3 regions of the Bradyrhizobium sp. 35 genome follow, and region 2 is predicted to be linked to each of the others. Evidence: predicted binding sites of a transcription regulator. Region 2 holds the regulator's gene; each other region holds the start of a gene.

Region 1 (2,263 bases), on a different contig from region 2:
CGGCCCCGACCGTGCCACCCCAGCGAGTCTCCCGGGCCGAAGCCAGCAGCGCGCCCGCGCCGGGCGTACCCGCAGCAGCGTAGATGTCGTACTTGTCACCGACGACGGCGGCGCCGCCCTTCACGTAAAGCAGCACGTTGTTCCAGGCGTAACCGACCTGACCGGTGATGAGACCGAAAGCGTCGATGCGGGAACGGTTGCGATCACCCGTCACCAAAGCGGTACCAGGGAAGAGGGTGCTCACGTTGTCGCCCCGGAAGTCAGCCCAGTTGCCCTGGCCTTCCAGACCGAACACCCAATTGGCGGACTGCCAGCGATAGCCGATCTGGCCGCCGACGGTGCCCCCTGTTGCATTGTGACAGCCTTCGCCGACGAGAACGCCGGTCGCGGGCGTGACGAAGTCCCAGCACTTGTGGCTGGAGCCACCGCCGCCGTTGATGCCGATGTAGAAGCCGCTCCAGTCGTAGATGGCGGCAACCGCCGGCGGCGGGGCTTTGGTGTAGGGACGCGCGGCCATGTCCGCCGCGCTTGCGGGAGCCGACAAGCCCATCGCCACTGCACCGATTGCACAAATAAGAAGCTTATTCATTGCCAGTCTCCCCAGGTTTCGTCCGCTTCTTATTTCCCCGAAGCGGCTGATCAGGCGCGAGGGCCCATATGAACTAAGTCCGAGGCAACCGTAGCTCTACGGAGCGGCAGAGTCCGTCTCCCAAATGCAACAAGACCGGGGCAGTGCGAGTACCCATAACTTGCTGAATGTTAAGTTCTTTCTTCCATTTTTGGGAACCTACAAAGGTTCCAATCGACGTGTGCCTTTCCGCAACACATGTGGCCGATCGATCCCACGCCTTCAGATCTGTCTTCGCCAAGAACAAATCTGGAACGAACCGGAGGTCGATGCTATATGTGGGGATAACCGGAGGGGTGACGGCCTGATCGTCGTCCGCAAGTGTTCGGCGAGCGTATAGGGTCGCCTCAACAGGCACGGCGGAACGCGGGAGCGGACCGGCCTTCTTGAATTCAGTGGCATTCGGAGCGGAGAGCGGAGATGGCGGGAAGCGTCAACAAGGTCATTCTGGTTGGAAATCTCGGCAAGGATCCTGAAATCCGCCGCACCCAGGACGGGCGGCCGATCGCCAATCTGAGCGTCGCGACCTCGGAGACGTGGCGCGACAAGGCGACTGGCGAGCGCAAGGAAAAGACCGAGTGGCACCGCGTCGTGATCTTCAATGAAGGGCTCTGCAAGGTCGCCGAACAGTATCTGAAGAAGGGCGCCAAGATTTACGTCGAGGGTGCGCTCCAGACCCGCAAATGGACCGACCAGAGCGGTGTCGAAAAGTACTCGACCGAAGTCGTGCTCCAGGGGTTCAACTCGACGTTGACGATGCTGGACGGTCGTAGCGGCGGTGGCGGAGGCGGCAGCTTCGGCGACGAGCCGGGCGGCGATTTCGGCTCCTCCGGTCCGGTCAGCAGCGCGCCGCGGCGCCCTGTTGCCGCCGGCGGCGGTGGCCGCAACAGCGACATGGACGACGATATCCCGTTCTGAGCGATTCCGCTCCAAGAACGCGGCGCCTGATGCGGACGCGCTGGCCGGATGGGCGGCGCTTCTCATCTCATGTCAGAACATCCCACTAATCGACAGGACGGGCTCGGCATTTCCGGGCCCGCTTCATGTTTGGGGTGAGCTCGGATTGCGGCTTGGCAAACGCGCCGACGCGGCAAGCTCACCGCGCGGTTTTCCACGCGTGAGCGGCGATTTTGCAAGGCCGATGCGAGTGCTGTCCGAGACACCGCTCGCAAGGGCTTAAGTTGTTGGAAAAATAGGCGGAAAAAGCGCTTCCCAGAACGCCGCGAGGGTGGTTATCAGAGGCTCGATGCGCTATATGATTCCCAGATAAAACCTCACCGGATTTCCCCTTGGCTGACGACGACGACAAGCCCGGCGACCAGCCGGCGCAACCCTCGGATATTCGCCCCGTCTCCATCTTCGAGGAGATGAAGAAGTCCTATCTCGACTACGCCATGAGCGTGATCGTGGCGCGGGCGCTGCCTGACGCCCGCGATGGCCTGAAGCCGGTGCATCGCCGCATCCTGTACTCGATGAACGAGCAGGGGCACACGCCGGACAAGAAGTACGTCAAGTCCGCCCGCGTGGTCGGTGACGTCATCGGTAAATATCATCCGCATGGCGACCAGTCGATCTACGACGCCATGGTCCGGATGGCGCAGGACTTCTCCATGCGCGTGCCGCTGATCGACGGCC
Region 2 (2,263 bases):
GTGCCGCGGAAGCTTGTCGTGACGATCGTCTCGCCGACTTCGGCGGGGCGCGACGCGACGGCATGTAGGCTGTAGTCACACATCGGGTGCTCCTCATGCTGGGATAGCAACCCGCGTCTCTTATCGAGGCGCAGGCCTCTATCAGAGTGGAAGCACGAACGCTGTGCTTGGTTGTGGGCAAATCTGCGGCTGGCTTCCGCAAGCCGCGATCACATTATCTTTCCCGAATTCAATAGGAACAAAGCTCGCCGCGATGCATTCGGGAGGCGCGTACGCGAACATTGCCAACTTGGCTGCAACGGCCGAACTTGACCGCTGGTCGCTGTTTCCTCGAACAACCGAGCCGCGAAGCGGTGCTGCTTGAAGCGGTGCTGCTTCGTCGGCGTGGCGAGGAGCCAGCGTTGGAGGAGGGGCCGGATAGTCTGTGCAGAACCAGAAAGGCTATCCAGCCGGAGCGGACGATGATCCGCTCCAATCTCTGACCGGCGATGCCGATCGGAAGCGCGCGAGGCGCCAAGCACCTCCGGCATGAAGTGCTTCCGATATGAAGTACTGCCGATAGAAAGGACTCCCGGTATCAGTACTTCCGGTAAAGCCCGATCAGCTTGCCCTGAATCTTCACCCGGTTGGGCGGCAGGATGCGGACCTCATAGGCCGCGTTGGCGGGCTCGAGCGCGATCGAGGCGCCGCGACGGCGGAAGCGCTTCAGCGTCGCTTCCTCGTCGTCGATCAGCGCCACCACGATGTCGCCGGTATCGGCGCTCTCGTTGCGCTGGATCAGGGCCATGTCGCCGTCGAGAATGCCGGCTTCGACCATCGAGTCGCCGCGCACTTCCAGCGCGTAATGCTCGCCCGAGCCGAGCATGTCAGGCGGTACGCTGATAGTATGGCTGCGGGTCTGCAACGCCTCGATCGGCGTGCCGGCCGCGATGCGGCCCATCACCGGCACCGCGACGGGACGTTCGCCCTCGTCAGCGGGCAGGCTCGCGCTCGCACGCACCTTGCCGAGATTGCCCTCGATGACGCTCGGCGTGAAGCCGCGGCGGCTGCCAGCGGCTGCCTGGAGCTCCGGCAGCTTGATGACTTCAATCGCACGGGCGCGGTTGGGCAGGCGTCGGATGAAGCCACGCTCCTCGAGCGCCGTGATCAGGCGATGGATGCCCGACTTCGAGCGCAGATCGAGCGCATCCTTCATCTCGTCGAAGGAGGGCGGCACGCCGCTTTCCTTCAGACGTTCACTGATGAACCGCAGAAGCTCGTATTGTTTGCGCGTTAACATCTCGACCAAAGTCCCCCGGTTGATGTCGTCCGATTCCGAGACGCTGAATTCGGCCATAAGCCGCTGCATGCTCGAAACAAATCATGAACAGACACTATATGTTCGATACATGTTCCGCAACTGCTTAATTTACGGTGAACAGAGCAAAGTGCGCGGAACGCGCGTTGCGGGGGCGCTCAGACGGGGAGCCGCAACACTTCGCAAGCCGTGCCGGCTTCGGCCTTCGGCGCGAATGGTGCGCGGACGAGAAGTACCTGTGCTGCAGCGAGATTCGCAAGCAGCGAAGAGTCCTGATGATTGACGGGAACAACGACGCGTGTGCCATCGTCACGCTCCTCAAGATGCGCGCGCAGATAGTCCTCGCGCTGGTCGTTGGCGCCGACGTCGCGGCCGAGCACGGCGCGTTCACGGCGATGGTGAATCACTGAACGGCCCGACAGGGCGCGAATCAGCGGCACCATGAACAGGAAAGCGCACACGTAGGACGATACGGGATTGCCCGGCAGGCCGATCACACCCATTGCGCCGAGTCGCCCGTGCATCATCGGCTTGCCTGGCCGCATCGCGATCTTCCAGAACGCCATCGCGATGCCTTCGTCCCGCAGTGCCTGCTGGACCAGATCGTGGTCGCCGACCGATGCGCCGCCGGTCGTGATCAGGACGTCGGCGCCGCTCTCGCGGGCGCGGCGGATGCCGGCGGTGGTGGCCTCGAGCGTGTCGGCGGCAATACCGAGGTCGATGGTCTCGGCGCCCTCGCTGCGGGCGAGCGCGTGCAGGGCGTAGCCGTTGGAATAGACGATCTGGCCGTGGCCGGGCGTGGTGCCCGGCATCACCAGCTCGTCGCCGGTGGCGAGAATCGCGACCTTCGAACGCCTGACAACGGCAAGGTGCGGATGATTCATCCCGGCGGCGAGCGCGAGGTCTCGCTCGGTCAGACGGCTTCCCTTGCGCAGGAGCACGTCGCCCTCGCGGAAATCGACGCCG
Region 3 (2,263 bases), on a different contig from region 2:
ATCACCACGCCGTCCGGCGGCTGGTTCACGATCCATGTGGTGGTATGGCCGTGCTGCTCGCGGACGGCTTGCGAGGTGATGAGGCGGTTGCCGAACCGCGCGGCAAGTTGCTCCAGCGCGCTCGCGAGGGCTTTCGGCGCCGGCCGCGGCGGATTATTGGTGATGGTCGTACCCACGGACGTTCCTCCCGACGAGACGAACCGTGGCAAAGGACATCTCACCGGTCAAGTCAAGCGACCGGACGCATAGCTGGGGAAGGACACATGCCGGAGACTGCTGCCACAACGATCGAGGGCGTGCCGTTCCGCTCGTCAATCATGCAGATCGAGCCGCAATGGATCGACTACAACGGCCACCTCAACATGGCCTATTACAACGTGATGTTCGACCGCGCGATCGACCAGATGTGGCTGACGCTCGGGATCGGACCGGGCTACATGAAGGAGCGCGGCGGCTCGACCTTCACCGCCGAATGCCACGTGCGGTATTTGCGCGAAATCCACCTCGACGATCTCGTGCAGGTCTCGGTCTGGCTGCTGGAAGCCGACGACAAGCGGCTGCACACCTTCCAGGAGCTGCGGCACGCGACCGAAGGATGGCTGTCCGCCACATCGGAAAACATGTCGCTTCACATCGACATGGGCTCACGAAAGGTGGCGGCTTTTCCCCCAGACATCCGTGAGCGCATCGCAGCGGTGGTCAAGGCCCACAGCGCCGTCCCGCGGCCCGAGGGCATCGGCCGGAACGTGGCGATGCCCTCGAAGCGGTAAGCGCGCTAAACCCTGTTACGACCCCGTGCCAGTCCGACAACGGCCGAGACCAGGAACAACACGACTGCGATGAAGAAGATGATCTTGGCGATTTCGATCGACGCGCCGGCGAGGCCGCCAAAGCCCAGGATACCGGCGATCAGGGCGATAACCAGAAACGTAACTACCCAGCTAAGCATGATCCGAACCTCTGTTTCGATGTCTGTCTGCGATCGGCGCGGCTGACGCGCCTCACTTGCAGAACCAATCGCCAACTCGGAACAATGGTTCCGGGCCGCTGAAGCCGGAAATTCGCCTGACCGACAGGAACAAATTGGCTTTCGGCGCACGTGGAAAACCCCTGTCCGCGGCCCCATATAGGGACCAATCCCTGTTAAGAAGGCTCCCCTTTCACCACCCCGCGGTGCCAACGTGGGGCAAATGATTCGCATGACCGAGCCGAGCAAGATCACGTCCCAGAGCGTCCCCGACCACCAGCCCGCAGCCGGCGGCATCGCCGCGCGTGCGCGCGCCTCGGTAGGCCCGCAATACCTGTCCGGGCTCAATCCGGAGCAGCGCGAGGCTGTGGAGACGCTGGACGGGCCGGTTCTGGTGCTGGCCGGCGCCGGCACCGGCAAGACCCGCGTGCTGACCACGCGCATCGCCCACATCCTGAGCCAGGGCCGCGCCCGCCCATCCGAAATCCTGTCGGTGACCTTCACCAACAAGGCCGCGCGCGAAATGAAACATCGGCTCGGTCAGATGCTCGGCCATGCCGTCGAAGGCATGCCGTGGCTCGGCACCTTCCACTCCATCGGCGGGCGCATCCTGCGCACCCACGCCGAGCTGGCGCAGCTCAAGTCGAACTTCACCGTGCTCGACGTCGACGATCAGGTCCGACTGCTCAAGCAGCTTCTGCAAGCCGACAATATCGACGACAAGCGCTGGCCGGCGCGCATGCTGGCCGGGCTGATCGACGGCTGGAAGAACCGCGGCCTGACGCCGTCGCAGGTGCCGTCGGGCGAAGCCGCCGTGTTCGCCAACGGCAAGGGCGGCAAGCTCTATGCGAGCTACCAGGAGCGGCTGAAGATCCTGAACGCCGCCGATTTCGGCGATCTGCTGCTCGAGGACATCCGCATCTTCCGCGAGCACCCGGATATCCTGCGGCAGTACCAGCAGCGCTTCAAATTCATCCTGGTCGATGAGTATCAAGACACCAACGTCGCTCAATATCTGTGGCTGCGGCTGCTGTCCCAAGCGCCGACTTCTTTTGCCTCTCCCCGCGTGCGGGGAGAGGTCGGATCGCCCGGCAGCGCAATTGCGCGCCCGAGCGATCCGGGTGAGGGGGACTCTCAGCAAGCTGAGCTCGTGGAGGCAGCCCCTCATCCTAACCTTCTCAGCGTGAGCGAAGCTCGTCGCGACCCCGCAAGCGGGGAGAAGGAGCAGACGCGCCACGTCAAAAACATCTGCTGCGTCGGCGACGACGACCAGTCGATCTATGGCTGGCGCGGCGC

What was found. Region 2 encodes LexA, which represses DNA repair genes until DNA is damaged. Its sites were predicted from a motif close to TGTTCNNNNTGTGTTCNG; they were not measured.
Region 1: a site for LexA is predicted at 868-885, ahead of IVB36_RS14635 (single-stranded DNA-binding protein). Genes of this name have one in related genera too.
Region 3: a site for LexA is predicted at 1,009-1,026, ahead of IVB36_RS37270 (UvrD-helicase domain-containing protein). Genes of this name have one in related genera too.

What each region holds. Positions count from the first base shown of each region.
Region 1 covers NZ_JADPJC010000067.1:10,299-12,561, forward strand. The annotation lists gene IVB36_RS14630 (outer membrane beta-barrel protein) at 1-589, opposite strand, end outside; gene IVB36_RS14635 (single-stranded DNA-binding protein) at 1,049-1,546, shown strand; gene gyrA (DNA gyrase subunit A) at 1,918-2,263, shown strand, end outside.
Region 2 covers NZ_JADPJC010000092.1:16,157-18,419, forward strand. The annotation lists gene IVB36_RS19720 (hypothetical protein) at 1-83, opposite strand, end outside; gene lexA (transcriptional repressor LexA) at 578-1,279, opposite strand; gene glp (gephyrin-like molybdotransferase Glp) at 1,456-2,263, opposite strand, start outside.
Region 3 covers NZ_JADPJC010000160.1:302,364-304,626, reverse strand. The annotation lists gene IVB36_RS37285 (FAD-linked oxidase C-terminal domain-containing protein) at 1-176, opposite strand, end outside; gene IVB36_RS37280 (thioesterase family protein) at 264-770, shown strand; gene IVB36_RS37275 (DUF1328 domain-containing protein) at 776-949, opposite strand; gene IVB36_RS37270 (UvrD-helicase domain-containing protein) at 1,191-2,263, shown strand, end outside.